DNA from 4 places in the Pseudomonas sp. 2835 genome. Region 3 is predicted to be linked to each of the others. Evidence: riboswitches for the same ligand, from Rfam matches in the RefSeq annotation. Region 3 holds a riboswitch; each other region holds the start of a gene.
What was found. A riboswitch is a leader RNA that binds a small molecule or an ion and turns the genes downstream of it on or off. The one in region 3 is predicted to bind cobalamin.

Region 1 (5,697 bases), on a different contig from region 3:
GGGAGTTGGCGGTGTTGGCATAGCGCTCATCGACATAACGCAGGCCCAGGCCGGCATCCACGTTGTGGCTAAAGCCCTTGCTGACCCACAGGTTGGCGGTACGCCGTGGCACGTTGCTGGGGCGGTTGCCGGCGCGGGAAACGGTCTGGCCATTGACCACCTGGTCGAAGTCGTCGTACTTGGCGCGCACCACCGAGGCGTTGGCCGAGACATGCCACTGGTTGGCCAGGGCCAGTTCCAGGGTCGCTTCCAGGCCATCGGAGGTCTGCTGGCCGGCCTGTTCCTTCTGGTGAGTGTCGGGGTTGTCGACCAAGAGCTTCTTCTTGACGATGTGATAGGCCGCCAGTGTCCACTCGCCACGGCCGTCCCAGAACAGTTGCTTGAGGCCGAACTCGGTCTGCTTGGCCTCGGTCAGGTCGAACTGCTGCTGGGTCGGGCTGAGAGTCACCAGGTCGCTGACGCCGTCCTCGCTGGTGGAGTACTGGCCGTACAGACTCAGCTCGTCGTTGACGGCGAACACCAGCCCGGCGCGCCAGTTGCCGCCATTGAGGCTGCGGTCGCTGCGGGTATCTCTAACCAGGTCATTGCGGTCGATGTGGTTCTGGTCGCGGCGGATGCCGGTCACCAGCGACCAGCGCTCGGACAGCTGGGTGCGGTTCTCGGCGAACAGGGCGAAGGTGCGGGTGGTGCTGTCGGTTTGCGGGCGCGTCGGGTCTTTACTGTGGAAATACCCCGGCGCCGGGTTCCACGGGTCGATGAAATCGCCGCCGACGTCGTTGTACGGCGAGTTGCTGTCGATGCCGAAACGGATGCGGTTGTACTCGGCGCCGACCACGGTCTTGCTGGCAAGGCCAAACAGCGAGTGGTCGAAGGTGAAGCTCTGGCGGTCGCCGAGCTGTTCCTGGTCGTGCTTGATTTCCAGGTAACTGCCGCGCTCCAGCTGGCCGACGCCGCTGTTCCAGGTGTAGTCCTCGGCGTTGCGCCAGTGCCGGCGGCTTTTGAGGTAGTACAGCTGGTTGCTGGCGCTGATCGAGTCGCTGATGTTCCAGTCGGTGTTAAAGCGGGTCCACTCGTCGTGGTAGTGCTGGGCCGAATCCTTGAGGTTGTAGTTCTTCTTGCGCAGGCTGTCGCGGTAATGGCCGTCGATCAGTGGCGTGCCAAAGTAGTTCATCGGCTCGGCGTCGCCGCGCTCGTGGGCCAGGGTAAAGCTCAGGTCGTCGCTGGCGTCAAAGCGCAGGGCGGCGCTCATGGCCAGGTTTTTCGAATCGCCGCGGTCGATCCAGCCATTGCTTTGCTGGCGGTTGAGGGTCACCCGGTAGCTCAGCCGCTCGCTCAGCGAACCGCCGCTGTCCAGGCCCAGTTGCTGGCGGTCGTACGAGCCGTAGCCCAGGCGCAGGTGATTGCGGATCTCGCCGGCAAAGGGCTTTTTCGGGATCACGTTGATCACCGCGCCCGTGGCGCCTTCGCCGTACAGCACCGAGGCCGGGCCACGAATTACGTCGATGCGCTCGACCATCCACGGGTCGACCGGGAAGCTCTGGGTGCCGGCGCCGGTGTACATCCGCGCGCCGTCGAACAGCGTCATCACCGAGCTGTGGCCAGTGAAGCCGCGGGCCGACAGCGCCGTGTTGCCGTTGCCCGGGGTAGCCACCGAAGTGATGCCCGGCGAGCGGGTCACGGCGTCCTGCACGGTGAGGTTGTTGCGCCCGTCGATGGCCTCGCTGCCCAGGCTGCTGGTGCTGGCCGGGGTGTCCATGGCGCTGAGGTTCAGGCGTGAGCCGGCGGGCAGCGGGGTGGCCAGGCTGACGGATTCGTTGTCGCTGCTGCTGGTGATGGCCGTCGAGGGCAGGGCCAGGGCAGAGGGGCTGCCCTCGACGGCGAAAGCCGGTGCAGAGAAGGCCAGGCAGGGGGCCAGGGCATTGGCCGCCAGGGTATGAAGCTTGGAGATTCGGGACATGTCGTTCCACAGTCAACAGGAAGAATGAATCCCGGAGGGAACAACGCATGGAGGCATGGCGCACGCGCAGGCGAACGCCAACCGGCCTGCGCCCGCCCACCGCGGGGTTGCCAAACAGAAGCTTCAGGCCGGTCTCCGGGCTTGCGAGGGTCATGAAGGCCTTCACCTTCCCATGCCAAGGCACAGTGGTGTTTCGAAGGCTTCGCTCGCTTACCGTTGCGGGGGCAGCGCCGGACTGGTCATTTGCATGACGCACCGGCTTCCCGTTTCACCCTGCGCACGGCGGCGCAGGACACCTGAAACTGGCGCGCATCTGAACACCGAAAACCTTTGCAGTCAACGGCTTGGGCAATTGAGCAGATCAGTTCAATTGTGATGCAAGGCGCATTGCAGAGCCTTCGGCGGTAAATCCGTTCGAACTTTTGCAAACGCCCCGGTCTCGAAAGGTCGCTTGGCTTACATGCACCTGTTCAAGACATGGAGAATTAACGGAATGTCTAACCAAGGCTTCAACCTGCTGCGTAAAACCTGTGCCCTGGCCCTGCTGGCCGCGCCCCTGAGCGCCTTCGCAGCGCCCGACACCGGGCCGATTTCGACCTTCGGCCTGAGCGGCAGCTACAACAAGTTCAAGCTCGAAGGCGGCAGCGAATCGGACACCTCGCACATGCCCCAGGCCGGGCTGTTCTACAACTTCGGCAACAAGATGACCGCCGAATCCGGCTTTATCTACCAGGCCGGTGTCGAGGCCAAGTACGGCGAGAAGGACGATGACAAGCTCAAGGAAGGCCAGGCCGACCTCGACCTGGGCTGGCGCGCGGCGCTGGATGCGCGCAACTTCGTCGACTTCACCGTCGGCGGTGGTTACGCTTGGACCCGCTACGAGCCCGACACCAACGACTACGATATGGAACTGACCGCCAAGGGCCCGTTCGCCAAGGCGGCGCTGGGTTATAACCACCAGTTCGACGACGTCACCATGCGCGTCGAACTGGGCGCGCGGCACACCCTGGACGGTCGTGCCAAGCTCGATGTCGATGACCTGGGCAGCGACACGGTCGACCTCAAAGACCGCACCAATCCGTACGCCGAAGTGAATTTCTTGATGAACCAGAAAGGCACGGTGCCAATCATGGCCGGGGTGTACTACACCCGCACCGAGTACAAGCTCGATGGCGACTCGCCGGTGGCCGACAACACCAAGCTCAAGCGCGATGAGTACGGCGTGAAGGTGGGTATCGCCTTCTAAGCCCTCAAAGCATCGCCGGCAAGCCGGCTCCCCCCCGATCGGGTGTCTGAAGTAGCTGCGGGAGCTGGCTTGCCAGCGATGAGGCCAGCGCGGTCGTTACCGATTCAACGCCCGCGCTTGCGCGACACCACCGCCTCGATATTCTTGCGCCCGATCAGCATCGGCTGTTTCGGTTCCTCAAGCCACTTGTACATCACCAGGCTGTCCACCAGCCCCAGGCGCGCATGCCGGTAGGCGTTGGGCAAACGGCCGACGATGGCAAAGCCGAGCTTTTGCCACAAGGCCACCGCCACCTCGTTGCTCGACACCACCGAATTGAACTGCATGGCCAGGAAGCCCAGCTCCCGCGCCAGGCGCTGCGAGTGCTCGCACATCAAGCGGGCTACACCGCGGCCACGGGCGGCGTCGCAGACCATGTAGCCGCAATTGCTGACATGGTTGCCGGGGCCGGCGGCATTGGCCTTCAGGTAGTAGGAACCGAGCAGCACGCCATCCTCTTCGGCCACCAGGGTCTGCAGCGGCGCTTCCAGCCACAGTTGGCGGGCTTGCTCCTGGCTCATGGCCGGGTCGAAGGCATAGGTTTCGCGAGCGCTGACGATGGCCTGGAAGGTCGGCCAGAAAAGCTCGAAGTCAGCGGCGGTCATGGGGCGGATGTGGATCATGGGGGTTCCTGAAAACGGTTCGCCCGCTAGCTTATGCGAAAACGCCAGGACGTGGGTGAGGCGCGGCACTGGCCGCGCACTCACCTGCGGTTGGGTTACTGCCCGGCCTTGCCCACGGCATCCAGCGCCCGCGCCGAATACACCAGCGCCGCCCCGGCGTTCATCGCTACGGCCACGCCCAGGGCTTCGGCGATTTCTTCGCGGGTCGCGCCGTGCTTGACCGCCTGGGCCGAGTGCACGGCAATGCAGCCGTCGCAACGGGTGGTGACGGCTACGGCCAGTGAGATCAGCTCGCGGGTCTTGGCGTCCAGGTGGTTGGTCTTGGCCCCGGCGCCGCTGGCGGTCATGTAGCCATTGACCGTGTCGGGAGAGAGTTGCTTGAGATCGCCGATGCCCGCCATCAACTGTTTACGGTAGGCATCCCAGTCCATCATGCTCATTGTCTTCACCTTGGTGTGGTTGGCAACTAGAACAGTGAAGCTAGTTTTTTTGCCGGCGGGGCGCCGTTGGTCGATGGTCGGGGAAAGGCAGGACTTTGGGAGGGGACCTATCGCTGGCAAGCCCGCTTCTGCTAGGAGCTGGCTTGCCGGCGATAGCGGTCTGGATCAGATATAGATGAACACCAGCACCAACGCCGCCACTACTGCCCATTTCTCCAGGTAGTAACGGGTGCGGTTGCGCTTTTTCAGGGCCTTGCCGCGCTCACGGACCTTGTAGATGCGGGTGAACAGGCGGTTGATGCCGCCGGTCTTGTCGCCGGCGTCGTTCGGCGCGGCTGCGGCTGCCATCACATTCTTGCTGAACCAGCGGTTGAACGCTGTGGCCCAGCGGTACTTGAGCGGGCGCTCGACGTCGCAGAACAGGATGATGCGGTTGTGCTCGGTCTGGTTGGAGGCGTAGTGGATGTAGGTCTCATCGAATATCACCCCTTCACCATCGCGCCAGGCGTAGTTCTGGCCATCGACGCAGATGTAGCAGCCGTCGTCGTTGGGTGTGTCCAGGCCCAGATGGTAGCGGTACGAGCCGGCATACGGGTCGCGGTGGCGCACCAGCTTGGAACCTGGCGGCAGGGTGGCGAACATCGCCGCCTTGACCGTGCCGATGCCTTGCAGCAGTTCGGTGGTGCGCGGGCAGAGTTTCATTGCCGAAGGATGACTCTCGCCGTACCACTTCAGGTAGAAGCGCTTCCAGCCGCTCTTGAAGAACGAGTTGAAGCCGACGTCGTCGTAGTTCTGCGAACTCTTGATCTCGCCGACGTGCAGCAGTTGCTGGGCTTCGGCGCGGATTTCCTGCCAGTTGTCCTGCAGCGGCTTGAGCTCGGGGAACGACTCGACCGGCAGGTACGGCTTGGCCGGCAGCTTGGAGAACAGGTACAGGAAAACGTTGACCGGGGCCAGGAAGCTCGAGTGATCACCCAGCTGGCGGGTGATCTTGTGCCTGACTTTGCCGCGCAAATGAACGTAGGCAATCGAGAAAACAAACAGTAGAACAAAGAAGATTTTCATGGGCGGATACTTGTCGATGTGGCGATGCGCCATGGCATAAGCCCGCCAGCATAAACAATCGTGACCACGGTTTGTACTAAATGTTACCGGTTGTGTGCCCGACCATAGTGCTAGGCGCAAGCGTTTGCGTGAACGATTCAGCATCGGCGGCGCGATTGAGATAGCGGCCAAGGTCACCGGCGGCCTGGGCTTGCAGCAAGCCGACCAGCACTTCGATACCCGCCGCTTCGAGCAGGGCGATACCGGCGCCGGCATTGCGTGGATCGGGGTCGAGCATGGCCACATACACACGCCGGATACCGCGCCTGATCAAGGCCGTGGCACAGG
Region 2 (5,697 bases), on a different contig from region 3:
CGCGGTACGGCGAAAATCCTTGGCCGCCGCCAGCTCGACAATCGTCTCCAGGGTGCCCAGTACCCAGTCCTGGTCCGGCCAGGTTGCGCGGTGTACCACGGCAATCGGGCAGTCGCCGCCATAGTGCGGGCGCAGCTCGTCGACGATTCTGGCCAGGTGCTTGACCCCAAGATGAATCGCCAGGGTGCTGCGATGGCGGGCAAGGTCGGCCAGTTGCTCGCCGGCCGGCATCGGTGATGTGTCGGCGTAGCGGGTGAGGATCACGCTCTGGGCGATGTCCGGCAGGGTCAGTTCGCAGCCGAGCAGGGCGGCACTGGCGGCCACGGCGGTGACGCCGGGCACGATCTCGTAGGGGATGCCCAGCTCGCGCAGGTAGCGGATCTGCTCGCCGATGGCGCCATACAGGCTGGGGTCGCCACTGTGCACCCGGGCCACGTCCTGGCCGTTGTCGTGAGCGCGTTTGATGGCTTCGATGATCTGCGCCAGGTGCAGTTCGGCGCTGTTGATCAGGGTTTCGGCGCGGTGACCCTCCAGCACTGCAGCCGGCACCAGCGAGCCGGCGTAGATGATCACCGGGCAGCGCTGGATCAGGCGCTGGCCCTTGACGGTGATCAGCTCCGGATCGCCGGGGCCGGCGCCGATGAAATAGACGGTCATGGGAAGTCCTTGCGGGGAAAGTGCTGATTATCAGTGAAAACCGCTGGTGCAGGCCAATGCCAGGCTGGCGTCGGCCTGCAGGGTGCGGGGGACCAGCAGGCGGGCCGGGCCGCCGAGCTGCTCGGCCAGGGCCAGGGCGGCGCTTTCGGCCACGCCATAACAGCCGCTGTGCTGGAAGGCTACCGCAGAGCGATGGCTCAGCCGTGGTTCGAAAGCGGCCAGCTGCGCCGCACTGTAGAACAGCAGCGGCACGCCCAGGCGCCGGGCCAGTTCGTACAGGCCGGGCTCGTCGTGCTTGAGGTCGATGCTGGCCAGGCCCATGACCGCGCCGGGCGTCAGGTCATGGGCGAGCAGGGTGCGCGTGAGCAGATTGCTCAGGGCGTCGGCCGGGCAGCCGCGACGGCAACCCAGGCCGAGGTACAGCTGCATCCTCAGGCCTGGCTCGAACGGCGATACAGCCAGGCGCTGATCAGCCCCAGGGCCAGCCAGAACGCGGCGTTGGTCAGCAGCGAGGCGACCTTGAACTCGGCTTCCAGGGCTTCTGGGGCGAGCATCTGGTGCACTTCCGGCTGTGGCGCGCCAATCACATGCGGCACTACCAGCAACACTGCGCCGACAACCTTCAGCAGCCAGTTGCGGGCAAACACGATCAAGGCCAGGCCCACGGCGGTGGCAGCAGCAGTACCGACCCACCAGGCCTGGCGCTGGGCCAGGTCGGCGGCCGCGGTGCCCGGCAGTTCCGGTGGCAGGCCCAGGGTTGGCGCCAGGCAGAACACGGCAAAGCCGCCCAGGCCCCAGAGCGCGCCGCTGATCACGGTCTTCGGTGCGCGCAGGGTGTAGAGCGCGGCAAGGATCAGGGCGAATCCGACCGCCACCACCAGGTTGCCGCCGGTGGTCGACAGTACACGCTGCCAGCCGTCTTGCGGCGACCAGGCTTCGCTGTCGTGATGATGCTCGGCGGTGCCGGCGGCATGTTCATGGGGCGCTTCGAGCGCAGGGGCGGCGCTTTCGTAGGTTTCCGCCTGGAGAATCAGCGGCGCGACCCAGAAGCTTTGCAGCAGGGTCAGCAGCAGGGCGGCCAGCAGGCCGGTAAAGCCTGCGGTACTGGCAATACGCTTGATCATCGGGGCAGCACTCAGTGGCAAGGGAAGGCGGCGCTGTGGCGGGTATCGTGGGCAGCGTTGTGCACCGCTTCGATGTGCGAGAAACCGGCGAAGTACACCAGGCACAGGCCCAGCAGCGAGGCGCCGACAGCAACCAGCAGGCGCTGGCTGAGGCTTGACGGGGTAACGGCTTGGTTAATGGCGGTACTGGTACGCATGGCGCTTTCCTCTTGGTGTTGTCGGCAACAGGCAAGCGCAGCGAACCCCTGCGCAGCGTTCGCCCAGGGGTTGTAACAGCGCCCGCCCACCGCGGGTTTGTTCGGTCAAGCGTTGGGCCGGTCTCCGGGCTGGTGAGGGTAGGCCGCTGGCCACACCACAGGCGTCACCTTCCCATGCCAGACAGCGGGCACAGTGGTTCTGACGCTTTTCTCACTTACCGTTGCGGGGGCAGCACCGGACTTGCCATACACCTTATAAAGAAGCGCATGACGCACCGGTTTCCCAGTTTCACCCTCAAGGGGCACCCAAACGAATGGCGTTAGCAAATCACGGGCGCGGGCAGGCGTCAATCGTGACAGCAGTTGACCGCTCACCGGGCACTGCGTAGCCTAGCCGCTTCGAGGTTCTTCGGCGCTGGCCGAAGCTAAGACGGGAACGCGGTTCAAGCCGCGGCTGCCCCCGCAACTGTAAGCATTGAAGGGTTCGACACAGCCACTGCAGCGTGTGCGGGAAGGCGTCGTTCGACTGGCCAGGTGCCGGTGCAATGCAAGCCAGGAGACCTGCCTCGAACAGTTTCCGACATTCAACCGGGCGGGGTGATCCGGTGGCGAACAGGCCAGGTGCGCAACACCTTTGGCGCTCGTCCCGCATGCCCGCCATCCTGCCAAGGGCATCGCTATGAAAACACTGGCCAAACTCCCCGTCACCATCGTTACCGGCTTCCTCGGCTCGGGCAAGACCACGCTGCTGCGGCACATGCTCGACAACGCCCAGGGGCGGCGCATCGCGGTGATCGTCAACGAGTTTGGCGAGCTGGGCATCGACGGCGAAATCCTCAAGCAGTGCAGCATCGGCTGTACTGAAGAAGAGGCCAGCGGCCGCGTTTATGAACTGGCCAACGGCTGCCTGTGCTGCACCGTGCAGGAAGAGTTCTTCCCGGTGATGCGCGAACTGGTCGCTCGTCGCGGCGACCTCGACCATATCCTCATCGAAACCAGCGGCCTGGCCCTGCCCAAGCCCCTGGTGCAAGCCTTCCAGTGGCCAGAGATTCGCAACGCCTGCACCGTTGACGCGGTGATCACCGTGGTCGATAGCCCGGCCGTCGCCGCAGGCACCTTTGCCGCCTACCCGGAGCAGGTCGATGCGCAGCGCAAGCTCGACCCCAACCTTGACCACGAGTCGCCACTGCACGAGCTGTTCGCCGACCAGCTGGCCAGCGCCGACCTGGTGGTACTGAACAAGGCCGACCTGATTGCCGCCGACGACCTGGCCAAGGTGCGCGCCGAAGTCGAAGAAGAGCTGCCGCCGGCGGTCAAGGTGATCGAAGCCAGCAGCGGCCGCCTGCCGCTGGAAGTGTTGCTGGGCCTGGGCGCCGAATCCGAGGCGCATATCGATGGCCGCCGTACCCACCACGACTCGCACCACGACGGTGATGATCACGACGACCATGACCACGACGCCTTCGACTCGATTTCCATCGAGCTGCCGCAAGCCGACGAAAGCCTGCTGCTTGACGCCCTGACCCAACTGGTGGTGCAGCACGGCATTTTGCGGGTCAAAGGTTTTGCAGCGATCCCGGGCAAGCCGATGCGCCTGCTGATCCAGGGCGTGGGTACCCGTTTCGACAAGCACTTCGACCGCGCCTGGCGCAGTGAAGAGCCGCGCACTACGCGCCTGGTGCTGATCGGCCAGGAACTGGATGCGGTACAACTGGAAGCGAGCCTGCGCGCCGCCCTGGGCGCTTGACCCATGCACTTGCTGCGGACCCAGCCCGGTGGTTTTGTACCGGACGACAGCATTGCCGACCTCGGCCAGACCCCGGCCGAGCTGGTAATCCTCTGCAGCGGTGACTCGCACCTGGCGCTGCTGGCCGAAACCGCCCAGCAGCTGCCCGAGGATTTCCCCAGCCTGCGTCTGGCCAACCCCATGCAGGTACAGAATCATGCCTCGGTCGACCTCTATGTCGACCAGGTGTTGCGCCATGCCAAGGTCATCCTGGTGTCGCTGCACGGCGGCGTCGGCTACTGGCGCTATGGTGTGGAGCAACTGCTGGAGCTGGCCGCCCGTGGCGTGCAGTTGATCCTGGTGCCCGGCGACGACCGCCCCGACCCGGAACTGAGCAGCCTGAGCACGGTGCCGGCCGAGCAGGCCGAACGGCTCTGGCACTTTTTGCGCCAGGGCGGCAAAGCCAATGCCCTGAACTTGTTCAACTGCCTGGCCAGCGAGTTTTTGCAGCGCGACTACCCCTGGAGCGCGCCGCAGCAACTGCCGCGCACCGCGGTGTACCACCCGCGCAAGGCGGCTGCGGCGCTGGAGGACTGGTTCGGCGAGTGGCAGGTCGAGCAGCCGGTGGTGCCGATCCTGTTCTACCGCTCGCACCTGCAGGCGGCCAACACGGCCTTTATCGACACCTTTTGCGAGCGGTTGCAACTGGCCGGGCTCAACCCCTTGCCGATTGCCGTGGCCAGCCTCAAGGAGGCCGGTTGCCTGCAGCAGGTCGAAGACTGGCTGGACCAGGTCGACGCTGCCCTGATCATCAACACCACAGGCTTTGCCCAGTCCAGCCCCGAGCAGCCGCACCTGCGCCCGTTTCGCCGCGACATCCCGGTGTTGCAGGCGATCTGCGCCCAGGACAACGAACCGGCCTGGCAAGCCAGCGAGCAGGGCCTGGGGGCCCGCGACCTGGCCATGCACATCGCCTTGCCGGAGCTGGACGGGCGCATCATCACCCGCCCGGTCAGTTTCAAGGACCTGGCCTGGCGCAGCGAGCGCAGCCAGTCCGACGTAGTCTGCTACCGCGCCCAGCCCGAGCGCATGGACTTTGTCGCCGAGCTGGCGCGGCGTTGGTGCGCCCTGGCGCAGCTGCCCAACGGGCAGAAGCGCGTGGCGCTGATCCTCGCCAACTACCCGACCCGCGACGGGCGCATCGGCAATGGCGTGGGCCTCGACACTCCAGCAGCGGCGCTGAACATCCTGCGCGCGTTGCAGGCCCAGGGCTATCCGCTGGCACCCTTGCCCGACAACGGCACGGCGCTGATCCAGGCTTTGCTCGGTGGCGTCAGCAACGACCTCGACAGCCTCGACCTGCGCCCGTGCATGCAAAGCATGGCCCTGGAGGACTACCTGGCGGCCTTTGCCACCTTGCCCGAGGCCAACCAGATTGCCGTGCGCGAACGCTGGGGCGAGCCGAGCCAGGACCCGATGTTCCGCAGCGGGCGGATGATGATCGCCGGCCTGCGCTACGGCCTGACCTTCGTCGGCATCCAGCCGGCCCGTGGTTACCAGCTGGACCAGAGCGCGGTCTACCACGACCCCGACCTGGTGCCGCCGCACGCTTACCTGGCGTTCTACTTCTGGCTGCGTCACGGCTTTGCCGCCGACGCGCTGATCCATGTCGGCAAGCACGGCAACCTGGAGTGGCTGCCGGGCAAGGGCGTCGGGCTGTCCGATAGCTGCTGGCCGGACGCCTTGCTCGGCCCGCTGCCGAACATTTATCCGTTTATCGTCAATGACCCGGGCGAGGGCGCTCAGGCCAAGCGCCGCACCCAGGCGGTGATCATCGACCATCTGATGCCGCCGCTGACCCGCGCCGAAACCTATGGGCCGTTGCGCCACCTGGAGCTGCTGGCCGACGAGTACTACGAGGCGCAACTGCTTGACCCGCGCCGGGCCCGGGAGCTGCAGCGCGACATCCTGGCGCTGGTGCGTGACAACCATA
Region 3 (5,697 bases):
GCCGCCATCCTTGACCGAGGTAATGTAGTCGGGCACCAGGTCGCTGCCGATCTCGTCACGCTCGTTGACCGCGGTCCACAGTTGCCCCGTGTGCGGCTCCCAGGCCAGGCCGTTGGGGTTGCGCAGGCCCGAGGCGAAGATGCGCGTCTGGCCGCTGGCCGGATCGACTTCCCAGATCGCCGCGCGGCCCTTTTCCTGGTCCATGCCGTTTTCGCCGACATTGCTGTTGGAGCCGACGGTGACGTAAAGCTTCTTGCCGTCACGGCTGGCGATCACGTTCTTGGTCCAGTGATGGTTCAGGGTGCCACCTGGCAAATCCGCAATCGGCGTGCCCGGGCCTTTGATCGAGGTGGCGCCGGGTTCGTAGTGAAAGCGCAGCAGGCGATCGGTGTCGGCGACGTAGAAGTCATTGCCGACCAGGGCCATGCCGAAGGGCGAGTTGAGATTCTCGATAAAGGGTGTGCGGGTTTCTGCCACGCCGTCATGGTCGCTGTCGCGCAGCAGGCTGATGCGGTTGGCGCTGGGCACGCCGGCGCCGGCGCGGCCCATGACCTTGCCCATCACCCAGCCGCGAATGCCCTTGCCGTCATCGGGTTTGGGCGGGGCATTGGTTTCAGCCACCAGAATGTCGCCATTGGGCAGGGCGTAGAGCCAGCGCGGGTGGTCCAGGCCTTCGGCGAAGGCCGCTACCTGGGTGCCGGGCGCGGCCTTGGGCGCCATGCCCTGGGGCCAGCCAATGGCGGGGGCGATGTTGACGGTGGGGATCAGGGTCTTGTTCGGTTCGGGCAATTGCGGCGACGGGCCAACCCCGTCGCTGACTTCAAGGCGTGCGTTCTCGCCGCAGCCACTTAACCCCGCAGTCACTGCCAGCAGCAGTGCAATCGGTTTTATGCCCATGTCGTATCCCTCGCAATGATCGCCGCTATTGCCAGTAGAGGCGTGCCACGCGTGGGAGGTTCCCCGGGTCAGGCCTGCTTGAGCAACAGGGCGATGCCGGGGTGATACTGGCCGGCTTCGTTGTGCAGCTTGCGGTAGGCGTAGGGGAAGTACCAGGCAATGGCGCAGGCATTGTGCTTTTGCAGGTCGTCGACCAGGTCCTGCAGCTCTTCGGGGCTGGCGTGCTGGCCGGCTTTCCAGGGGCTGGCGAACAATGCGGCGACCTTGAGCTGGCTGGGCGCGGCGATCTGCCGCGCGGCGTAGACGGTTTCGCCCAGGGCGTTGTTCAGGTCGAGCTTGGCGATCCGCGGCCAGCGCTGGCTGGCCTGCAGGTAGGCAGCTTCTTCGCGGTTGGCGATGTACAGGTCGCAACGGCCTTCGCGATCACCGTCATCGCGCTGCTTTTTGCTCTGGTGCTGTTGCAGGGTTACCAGCTCGGCCTGCCAGGCAGCGGCCGAAAGCAGGCCGAGGTTGGCCTGGGCGCCGTGCCAATAGGGCGCCTCGCCGTCACCGAGGGTCTGGTTGAAGCGGTCGATGCAATCGACCCAGCGTTCCAGGGCGGGGCGCAGGAATTCCAGGCGCGCATTATTGATGATCAGGCCTTGCATGCTGCTCTCCCTTATAGTTGTGATCGAGTACAGCCGAAGATATGGCTATTTGATATCACTGATGTCACTGTTACACAAGATGTCAAAGGCGCCATTGATCCAGGCCAGTTCAGCGCCTTTCATTGACGCTCCGGGTGCAACCCTCTAACCTTCGCGACTTGTTTCAGGTGCTCTGCAGGCGATGGCCTGGCAGGGTGAAACAGGGAAGCCGGTGGGCGCGCGAGGCGCGCGAATCCGGCGCTGCCCCCGCAACGGTAGGTGAGTCAAGGTCGCACAGGGCCACTGGGTGTTTGCACTCGGGAAGGCGTGCGGTCCCGGGTGTCCATGGCCCCGCTCACAAGCCCGGAGACCGGCCTGTAACAGCCAACGGCATCACGGAGGGTGATGCGCGGTTCCTCCGGCCTGTGCCGCAGCCCTGCGCGTTTTCCGTCTGCCATATCCATTCATCTGTCATGCCCGTTCCTTCGATACCTTGAGCAGCCACCGGCTGCTGCGCTCGTTGCGGATCGGCCGACAGTGGTTTGCGGAGAACCTCATGACTGAATCCACCGAGCGCGACGAACGCCACCTGGCGCGCATGCAGCGCAAAAAGGCCGTGATCGACGAGCGCATCGCCAACTCGCCCAACGAATGCGGCTTGCTGCTGGTGCTCACCGGCAACGGCAAGGGCAAGAGCAGTTCGGCCTTCGGCATGCTCGCCCGGGCCATGGGCCACGGCATGCAGTGCGGCGTGGTGCAGTTCATCAAGGGCCGCAACAGCACTGGCGAAGAGTTGTTCTTCCGGCGCTTTCCCGAGCAGGTGCGCTACCACGTGATGGGCGAGGGCTTTACCTGGGAAACCCAGGACCGCCAGCGCGACATCGCCGCCGCCGAAGCCGCCTGGGCGGTATCGCGGCAGATGCTCCAGGACCCGTCGATCGCTTTCGTGGTGCTCGACGAGCTGAACATCGCCCTCAAGCACGGTTACCTTGACCTCGACCAGGTGCTCAGCGACCTGCAGGCGCGCCCACCTATGCAGCACGTGATCGTCACCGGCCGCGCGGCCAAGGATGAAATGATCGAGCTGGCCGACACCGTCACCGAAATGGGCATGATCAAGCACGCTTTCCAGGCCGGCATCCGCGCCCAGAAGGGCGTCGAACTATGAGTGATGCGCGCCACTGCCCGGCGGTACTGATCGCCGCACCGGCCTCCGGCCAGGGCAAGACCACGGTGACCGCCGCTCTGGCGCGCCTGCATCGCAACCAGGGCCGCAAGGTCCGGGTATTCAAGTGTGGCCCTGACTTTCTCGACCCGATGATCCTCGAGCGCGCCAGCGGTGCGCCGGTGTATCAGCTTGACCTGTGGATGGTCGGCGAGCAGGAAAGCCGTCGGCTGTTGTGGGAAGCGGCGGCTGAAGCCGACCTGATCCTGATCGAAGGGGTCATGGGGCTGTTCGACGGCACGCCTTCGAGCGCCGACCTGGCCCGGCATTTTGGCGTGCCGGTGCTGGCGGTGATCGATGGCACCGCCATGGCCCAGACCTTTGGCGCCCTGGCCCTGGGCCTGGCGCGCTATCAGCCGGACCTGCCGTTTGCCGGGGTACTGGCCAACCGTGTCGGTACTCTGCGCCATGCCCAGTTGCTCGAAGGCAGCCTGACCGAAGGGCTGCGCTGGTACGGCGGGCTGTCGCGAGAAACCGGCATCGAGCTGCCGAGCCGGCACCTGGGGCTGGTGCAAGCCAGTGAACTGAACGACCTCGATGCGCGTCTGGATGCTGCCGCAGCGGCCCTGGGCGCCAGTTGCGATGCGGCGTTGCCGCCAGCGGTGCGTTTCGCCGCGCCAACCGAGCTTGCCATCGAGCCCTTGCTGCAAGGCGTGCGCATCGCGGTTGCCCGCGACGAAGCCTTTGCCTTTACCTACGGCGCCAACCTCGACCTGCTGCGGGCCATGGGCGCGCAGCTGGCGTTCTTCTCGCCGCTTCACGATGCAAGCTTGCCAGCCGCCGACAGCCTGTACCTGCCCGGTGGTTACCCGGAGCTGCACCACCAGGCCCTGGCGGCCAACACATCGATGCTCGACGCCATCCGCGCCCATCATCACGCCGGCAAACCGTTGCTTGCCGAATGCGGCGGCATGCTCTACCTGCTCGATGCCCTCACCGATGTTGCCGGCGAACGTGCCGAACTGCTTGGCCTGCTGGCAGGCGAGGCGGTGATGCAAAAGCGCCTGGCCGCCCTGGCCCTGCAGGCCGTGGAGCTGCCCGAAGGCACCTTGCGCGGGCACACCTACCATCATTCGCTGACCAGCACCGGGCTTGAACCGATTGCCCGCGGCCAAAGCCCCAACGGCGGCCGTGGTGCCGAGGCGGTGTATCGCCAGGGCCGCTTGACCGCTTCCTACGTGCACTTCTATTTTGCTTCCAACCCCCAGGCGTCGGCGGCGCTGCTGTGTCCATGACTGAACATGCTTTTACCGAGGCCGAACGCGCGGCGGTCTACCGCGCCATCGGCGAGCGTCGCGACATGCGTCACTTCAGCGGTGGCGAAGTTGCCCCCGAGCTGCTTGCGCGCCTGCTTGAGGCTGCGCACCAGGCACCCAGCGTCGGCCTGATGCAGCCTTGGCGTTTCATCCGCATCACCCGGCGCGCACTGCGCCAGCGTATCCAGGCCCTGGTGGAGGAGGAGCGGTTGCGCACGGCGCACGCCCTGGGTGAGCGCTCCGACGACTTCATGAAGCTCAAGGTCGAAGGCATCAGCGACTGCGCCGAGCTGCTGGTCGCGGCACTGATGGATGAACGCGAAGCGCACATTTTCGGCCGCCGGACCTTACCGGAGATGGACCTGGCGTCGTTGTCCTGTGCGATCCAGAACTTATGGCTAGCGGCGCGCGCCGAAGGCCTGGGCATGGGCTGGGTGTCGCTGTTCGAGCCCCAGGCCCTGGCCGAGTTGCTGGGCATGCCGGCCGGTGCCAAGCCGCTGGCAATCCTCTGCCTGGGCCCGGTTCAGGAATTTTACCCGGCACCGATGCTGGTGCTTGAAGGCTGGACCACGGCGCGGCCGCTGAACGACATGCTGTTTGAAAACCAGTGGGGAGAGTCTTGATGAGCGTGGCGTTGCTGACAGTGGCCGGGGTGGCGCTGGATGCGCTGCTGGGCGAGCCCAAGCGCCGGCATCCGCTGGTAGCCTTCGGGCGCCTGGCCGGGCGCCTGGAACAGCGTTTCAATGCCGGCGGCCGCGGCTGGCGCAGCCATGGCGTCAGTGCCTGGTTCCTGGCGGTGGTGCCGCTGACTTTCGTCGCCATGCTGTTGTCCTGGCTGCCATACATTGGCTGGCTGGTCGAAGTGCTGGCGCTGTACTGCGCCCTCGGCCTGCGCAGCCTTGGCGAGCACGTGACGCCGGTGGCCGAAGCCTTGCGCCAGGGCGACCTGGACAAAGCTCGCCAGCGCGTCGGTTATCTGGTCAGCCGCGAAACCCGCGAACTGGATGAAACCGCAGTGGCCCGCGCCGCCACCGAGTCGGTGCTGGAGAACGGCAGCGATGCGGTGTTCGCCGCCTTGTTCTGGTTTGTCGTCGCTGGCGTGCCGGGGGTGGTGCTCTATCGCCTGAGCAACACCCTCGACGCCATGTGGGGCTATCGTAATGAACGCTTCGAGCGCTTCGGCTGGGCCGCAGCGAAAATCGACGATCTGCTCAACTACATTCCTGCGCGCCTGGTGGCCCTGACCTACGCACTGCTGGGCAAGACCCGCCTGGCCCTGAGCTGCTGGCGGCGCCAGGCACCGTTGTGGGACAGCCCCAACGCCGGGCCGGTGATGGCGGCCGGGGCCGGAGCGCTGGGGGTCGAGCTGGGCGGCCCGGCGGTGTACCACGGCGAGCTGCACGAGCGCCCGCAACTGGGCGAAGGCCCGCAGGCCGATGCCGACGCCATCGAGCGCGGCTGGCGACTGGTTTGCCAGGGGGTGTGGTTGTGGTTGCTGGTGTTGTGCCTGGGGGCTGAATTCTATGCTTGAACACGGTGGTCGCCTGCAACGCGCAGTGCAGCAATACGGCATCGCCCGCGAAAACTGGCTGGACCTGTCCAGCGGCATTGCCCCTTGGCCTTACGCCATCCCCGAAGTTCCGCTACGGGCCTGGGCGCGTTTGCCCGAAACCGAAGACGGCCTCGAACAGGC
Region 4 (5,697 bases), on a different contig from region 3:
CACCAGCTTGGCGCTGGCCGCAGGGTCCAGGTCATACAGGCGGATGTCCTCGATACCCAGCAGGGCATGGAAGGCCAGGGCCTGGAACTCGCTTTGCGAGCCGTTGCCGATCAGCGCCATGCTGCGGCTGTTTTTGCGCGCCAGGTAGCGGGCGGCCAGGGCCGAGGTGGCGGCGGTGCGGATGGCGGTGGTCAGGGTCATTTCGCTGAGCAGCACCGGCGCGCCAGTATCGACGTCGCCCAAGGCACCGAAGGCCATCACTGTGAGCATGCCGCGCTGGGTATTTTTCGGGTGGCCGTTGACGTACTTGAAGGCGTACAGGTTGGCGTCGGACACCGGCATCAGCTCGATCACGCCGTCGGGCGAGTGGTTGGCCAGGCGCGCGCATTTTTCGAAGTCGTGCCAGCGCAGGTAGTCCTCACGGATGTACTCGGCCATCTCGCTGATGCAGGTGCTCAGGCCTTTGCGTGCCACCAGGCGGCTGAGGTCGGTAACGTCGATATAGCGGGTCATGATGAACTCCTTTGTTGTAATCAGTGACGGACGGGCAGGTGCACTTCGGCGAGCATGCAGCGGGCGCTGCCGCCGCCGATGCGCTCGATATGGTCGATGTTCACCACCACCGGGTGGCTGTGCTGCTCGACCTGCCGGCGTTGTTCGGGGTTGAGCGAGCGCCAGGCGCTGCGTGACATCACCAGCAGTGGCTGGCCTTGCTTGTCGTGGACTTCAAGCATGTTGCCGGCAAAACCTTCGAGCTGGTCGAAGTCCAGGGTCAGGATGTCCTTGCCGGTGTCGCGCAGCGAATGCTCCAGGGCGCGACGCTCATCGGCCTCGGGCAGCGCCTGCAGGCAGACCACCGAGAGCCCGCGGCCGACGCTCATCATCACGTTGCTGTGATAGATCGGTGCCTGGTGGCGGTCGACGGCGTGGAACAGGCACAGGCGATAATCGAGCTGTTCGGCGAACAGGCGCAGGGCCTGGGTGTGGGTGCGCCCGGAGTGGCAGGCGTAGCTGATCCGGTGCTCGCGATCGAGGACCATGCTGCCGGTCCCTTCCAGATACATACTCTGCTGTTCCAGGGGGCTCAGATCGATGGTCTGACGGACGGCGAAGCGCTCCTCAAGGACCTTGAGCACACCTTTGCTGCGCTCCAGGCGGCGGTTCTGGCCTTCCATCGGGTAGAGCACCAGGCTGCCGTCGGCGTGGCTGCTCCACCAGTTGTTGGGGAAGATCGAATCAGGGGTGTGCGGCGCCGGGGTGTCCTGCACCACCAGCACTTCGACACCGTGCTGGCGCAGGGTATCGACATAGCCATCGAACTCTTCCAGCGCTTTCTGCTGTGCCTGCTGCGGGTTGAGCAGGGCTTGCTGGAAACGGTTGTTGAGGGCGGTGTCCGGGTTGAAGGCGAACCGCGCCGGGCGGATCATCAAGACTGTATTTGTTGTTTGCATCGAGGCACGCATCCGGGGTTGGCTGTGTGCTTATTGTCGACGTGATCAACGATAAATCCCGGCTGAAGCGCATTGGGTGCTCAGCCGGTAAAGCTGAAATAGTGGGTTTGGCAACGGATTCTGCTGCGACGGGTCAAGGCCGCTGTTGCTTCAAGGCGCGCAGTTGGCGCGCCAGGGTCAGGGCGGTACGGGCGCTGTGTTCGCCGGGCACGATATGGCTGAAGGGCAGGTCGATCAGGCGGTCGTCGCGCACCGCGCGCAGGTGCGAAAGCGCCGGGTGCTGGCGCAGGTAGGCGCGCTTGCCGGCGGCCGGCGACCACACCGCATCGGCAAGGATGATCACGTCAGGATCGGCGCGCAGCAAGCGCTCGGCATCGACCGTGACCCGGTTCAGCTCGATCTCGGCGTACAGGTTGCGACCGCCTGCTGCGTCGATCAACTGGGTGATGAAACCGCGCTTGCCTTCGCTTTGCAGGCCGTTGACCTCGCTGTCGAGGTAGAACACCGACAGCGGCGGGCTGTGCCCGGCGATGGTTTTGGCGGCGGCCAGGTTCTGGCGCTGGCGGGTGATCAACTGGCTGGCCCGGGCCTCGCGCTGCAACAGGTGGCCGAGGCTGCGCAGGTCTTGTTCAATGGCGGCAAAGCCGTTTTCCGGCGCTGGCGCGCAGGCGTTTTCCAGCAGGTAGCTGGCGATGCCGTTGGCCTGCAGGGTGGTGCGCGGCGCGACCCCGTCGCGGTCACGAAAGGCGCTGGCAAAGCCGCCGACCAGCAGGTCGTAACCTTGGGCATAGACCACCTCGGTTGCCGGGTAGCGACGCGACAGCAGGGGGACGCCGCGATAGCGTCCGCTGGTCAGCGCCTGGGCGTCATCATCTATATAGCTGACGGCGGCCAGCGCCGGGCCGGCGTCCAGGGCCAGCAACAGGTCGGCGGCGTGCTGGTTGAGGGCCAGGATGCGTTGCGGGCGCTCCTGTGGCAGTTGCCAGGTGTGTCCGCAGTTCTGATAGTCCAGGGCCACTGCGCTGCTACTTAAAAGGGCCAGCAGGCTGGCGCCGATCCACTTCATGAGCCCTGGCCGTTGAGCAGCAGCTCGGGCACCGGCTGGCCGTCGATCAGGTGCACGCGCACCAGGCGCTGGGCGTCTTCGGCGCTGGCCACCCGGTACCAGCAGCGGTCCGGATACACCGTCAACACCGGGCCAAGGTTGCACGGGAACTGGCAATGGCTGCGGGTCAGCAGCACGCCGTCAGTGGTTTCGATGCGGTTGGCCACCAGCAGCTCGCGGCGCAGGACTTTCCACAGTGGCAGGGCACCGCGTTGTACGCAGCGCGGGCCGGTGCAGAGCATCACATGGCGGGTATGCTCGGGGATTTGCGACCACTCCGGCTTGCTCTGGATTTGCTCTTCGGCGAGGCGGCCGCGGCGTCGCTTGGGGGTTGTTGCTGTCATGGACTTCTCGAAAAATATTCGCGAAGCGCACAGGAGGGCCCCGGCCAACACGCGCCAGGCAGCCGGCTCGTGCCCGCCCTCCGCAGGTTTGCCTAATTGACTGCATGCAGTCGTGGGGCTTCAGGCCGGTCTCCGGGCTTGCGAGGCGTAAAGTCATTCGCCTTCCCATTCCTGTGGGCACAGTGGCGTGTTGAATGCTTCACTCGCTTACCGTTGCGGGGGCAGCGCCGGACTGGTCGATAACGACGCACCGGCTTCCCGTTTCACCTGACGCACGGCGGCGGCAGGCACCTGAAACTGGCAGGCATCTGACCATCAGCCCAGGCGTTCGTCAACTGTGCCGGCATGGCCCTGGGTGTGCAGGCGCTTGTACAGGGTGGTGCGGCTGATGCCGAGGACCCGGGCCAGGGCCGAGATATTGCCATTGAGGGCACGCAGGCGCTGGCCGAGATCGTCAGTGTTTGCCGGCGTGGCCAGCACTGGCGCGGCGGGCTTGGCCTCAGGCAGGTCGGCAAAGAAACTGTCTGGCAGGTGCTCCATGGCAATCGGTCGTTCGCCGGCCAGAGCCAATGCCACCTGCAGCACGCTGGCCAGTTGTCGCAGGTTGCCCGGCCAGGGATGCTGGAGCAGCAGCTCCAGCACTTTGCCGGGCAATTGCGTCGGTGCCCCCGGTTCGCGGTACTGCTGGTGGAGCTGTTCGATCAGGGCCAGGCGGTCGCTACGCTCGCGCAGCGGTGGCAGCTTCAGGCTCAAGCCTGCGATGCGGTAATACAGGTCCTGGCGAAAGTGGCCCAGCCGTACCTGTTCGGCGAGGTTGTGGTTGGTCGCCGAGACCACGCGGATATCCACCGGCGTCGGTTCGCCGCTGCCCAGTGGTTGAATGCTGCGGGTTTGCAGAAAGCGCAGCAGGCGTGCCTGGGTGGGCAGCGGCATGTCGCCGATTTCGTCGAGAAACAAAATGCCCCGGTCGGCCTTGCGGATCAGGCCGATGTTGCCCTTGTGGTGGGCGCCGGTGAACGCGCCTTTTTCATAGCCGAACAGCTCCGACTCGACCAGCTCGGCCGGAATCGCCGCGCAGTTCACCGCAATCAATGGCTGCGCGGCGCGGCTGCTGGCGCGGTGCAGGGCGGTGACAAAGACCTCTTTGCCGGCGCCGGTTTCGCCTTCGATCAACAGCGGGATGTCTTTTTCCAGCAGCAACCCGGCCTGGCGCAGAGCCTTGTCGATACGCGGGTCGCAGCCCGCTTGCGGGCGGCTGAGCGGGGCGGCTGGGGCTGTGGCCGCATGCAACAGACAGTGGAAGCGGTTGCGCCCGGTCACCTGTAGCGCAAACGGCTGGTCCGCGCCGTGGGCCAACAGCTGCGCCAGGGGAGTCCTGAACAACTGCTCAAGGTTCAGTTGCAACGGGTTCTGGCCGAGCAAACTGTCGGCCCGGCGATTGGCCGCCATTACCCGCCCCTGGTCATCGAACAGCAGCAGCCCGGCCCATTGGCTGTCGAGGTTGTTGGCGCCGGTATTGAAGCTCAGTTGCCGGTAATCCCCGGCAAAGCGCGCCAGGATCAGGCGGTTCTCCAGGCTCTGGCTCATCATCCGTACCAGGCCCTGGGTTTGCGCCGTAGGCAGGTAGCTGTCGCTGGAAACATCGAGCACGCCGATCAGCTGGCGCTCGGCATCGAACAAGGGAGCAGCGGCGCTGGCCATGAAGCGGTTGAGCTTGAGGAAGTGCTCGTCCTGGCTGATATGCACCGCCTCGCCGGTGGCCAGGGCGGTGCCAATGGCATTGGTGCCCACCCCTTGCTCCCGCCAGCAAGCGCCGGCGACAAAGCCGTGGCGTTGGCGCGGGTCGATAAAGCGCCGCGTGCCCCAGGCATCGAGCAGCTGGCCCAGATGGTCGCTGAGCATGATCAAGTAGCTGGAGTTGCCCAGCAGGTGTGCGTACTGCGGCAGCACTTCGTCGCGGGTGGTGTCCAGCAGTGCATGCTCGCGCTCGAGCAGTTCGCTGACCTGGGCGGCGGATGCTTCGCCAAACTGCGGTTGCGACTGGTGGTCCAGGCCGTAGGCGCGGCAGCGCTGCCAGGACGCCTGGATCAGATGCGCATGGGCGCTGGTGGATGCGGCCATGGGCCCGTCCTCTGCCGGCGGCAGTGTTGTTGTTTTTGTGTGATCCAGTGTTGTTCAGTCCTGTTCATTGTCAATGCCGCGGCTGTTCAACTGTGCAGCGAAGGCTGTTCATTTCTGTTCAGGAGTGAACCTCGGCAAACCTGCAATCGGCTGAAAGTCGTTTACAGACAATGGCTTGGTTAGCGCTGGCATGAATCTCGCTCTACAGCAGGCGCCTGTCCGATAACAACAAGAAGGCCGCGCCATGTCGCTCACGCTCGAGCATGTCAGCCGTACCGTGGATAACCAGGTGTGCATCGACGACGCCTGCCTGAGCTTCGAACCTGGCTCGTTCAATGTGCTGCTCGGCCGCACCCTGGCCGGCAAGACCAGCCTTATGCGGTTGATGGCCGGGCTCGATCGGCCGGACCGTGGCCGGGTGCTGATGAATGGCGAGGATGTCACCGGCCGCCCGGTGCGCCGGCGCAATGTGTCGATGGTCTATCAGCAGTTCATCAATTACCCGACCCTGAGCGTGTTCGAGAACATCGCCTCGCCCTTGCGCCAGGCGCGCATGGCCGAGGAGCTGGTCCGCGAGAAAGTCCAGCAGACCGCAAAGATGCTGCGTATCGAGCCGTACCTGCAGCGCTTGCCGCTGGAACTGTCGGGCGGCCAGCAGCAACGCACGGCCATGGCC

Region 1: another riboswitch for cobalamin. It lies ahead of ABIE20_RS10585 (TonB-dependent receptor); the one in region 3 lies ahead of cobO (cob(I)yrinic acid a,c-diamide adenosyltransferase).
Region 2: another riboswitch for cobalamin. It lies ahead of cobW (cobalamin biosynthesis protein CobW); the one in region 3 lies ahead of cobO (cob(I)yrinic acid a,c-diamide adenosyltransferase).
Region 4: another riboswitch for cobalamin. It lies ahead of ABIE20_RS19415 ((2Fe-2S) ferredoxin domain-containing protein); the one in region 3 lies ahead of cobO (cob(I)yrinic acid a,c-diamide adenosyltransferase).

What each region holds. Positions count from the first base shown of each region.
Region 1 is NZ_JBNDLE010000006.1:87,209-92,905, reverse strand. Features, by position in the region: gene ABIE20_RS10585 (TonB-dependent receptor) at 1-1,957, opposite strand, end outside; cobalamin riboswitch at 2,067-2,272, opposite strand; gene ABIE20_RS10580 (outer membrane beta-barrel protein) at 2,451-3,203, shown strand; gene ABIE20_RS10575 (N-acetyltransferase family protein) at 3,308-3,865, opposite strand; gene ABIE20_RS10570 (carboxymuconolactone decarboxylase family protein) at 3,961-4,305, opposite strand; gene lpxO (lipid A hydroxylase LpxO) at 4,471-5,370, opposite strand; gene ribD (bifunctional diaminohydroxyphosphoribosylaminopyrimidine deaminase/5-amino-6-(5-phosphoribosylamino)uracil reductase RibD) at 5,447-5,697, opposite strand, start outside.
Region 2 is NZ_JBNDLE010000022.1:57,022-62,718, forward strand. Features, by position in the region: gene cobM (precorrin-4 C(11)-methyltransferase) at 1-657, opposite strand, end outside; gene ABIE20_RS23570 (cobalamin biosynthesis protein) at 688-1,086, opposite strand; gene ABIE20_RS23575 (CbtA family protein) at 1,089-1,781, opposite strand; gene ABIE20_RS23580 (CbtB domain-containing protein) at 1,793-1,978, opposite strand; cobalamin riboswitch at 2,077-2,304, opposite strand; cobalamin riboswitch at 2,364-2,561, shown strand; gene cobW (cobalamin biosynthesis protein CobW) at 2,658-3,725, shown strand; gene cobN (cobaltochelatase subunit CobN) at 3,729-5,697, shown strand, end outside.
Region 3 is NZ_JBNDLE010000017.1:43,603-49,299, forward strand. Features, by position in the region: gene ABIE20_RS21070 (PQQ-dependent sugar dehydrogenase) at 1-897, opposite strand, end outside; gene ABIE20_RS21075 (hypothetical protein) at 966-1,544, opposite strand; cobalamin riboswitch at 1,693-1,916, shown strand; gene cobO (cob(I)yrinic acid a,c-diamide adenosyltransferase) at 2,080-2,691, shown strand; gene ABIE20_RS21085 (cobyrinate a,c-diamide synthase) at 2,688-3,983, shown strand; gene bluB (5,6-dimethylbenzimidazole synthase) at 3,974-4,627, shown strand; gene cbiB (adenosylcobinamide-phosphate synthase CbiB) at 4,627-5,535, shown strand; gene cobD (threonine-phosphate decarboxylase CobD) at 5,528-5,697, shown strand, end outside.
Region 4 is NZ_JBNDLE010000014.1:89,129-94,825, reverse strand. Features, by position in the region: gene ABIE20_RS19430 (ornithine cyclodeaminase) at 1-513, opposite strand, end outside; gene ctlX (citrulline utilization hydrolase CtlX) at 534-1,451, opposite strand; gene ABIE20_RS19420 (ABC transporter substrate-binding protein) at 1,585-2,517, opposite strand; gene ABIE20_RS19415 ((2Fe-2S) ferredoxin domain-containing protein) at 2,514-2,900, opposite strand; cobalamin riboswitch at 3,007-3,210, opposite strand; gene ABIE20_RS19410 (sigma-54-dependent Fis family transcriptional regulator) at 3,216-5,021, opposite strand; gene ABIE20_RS19405 (ABC transporter ATP-binding protein) at 5,266-5,697, shown strand, end outside.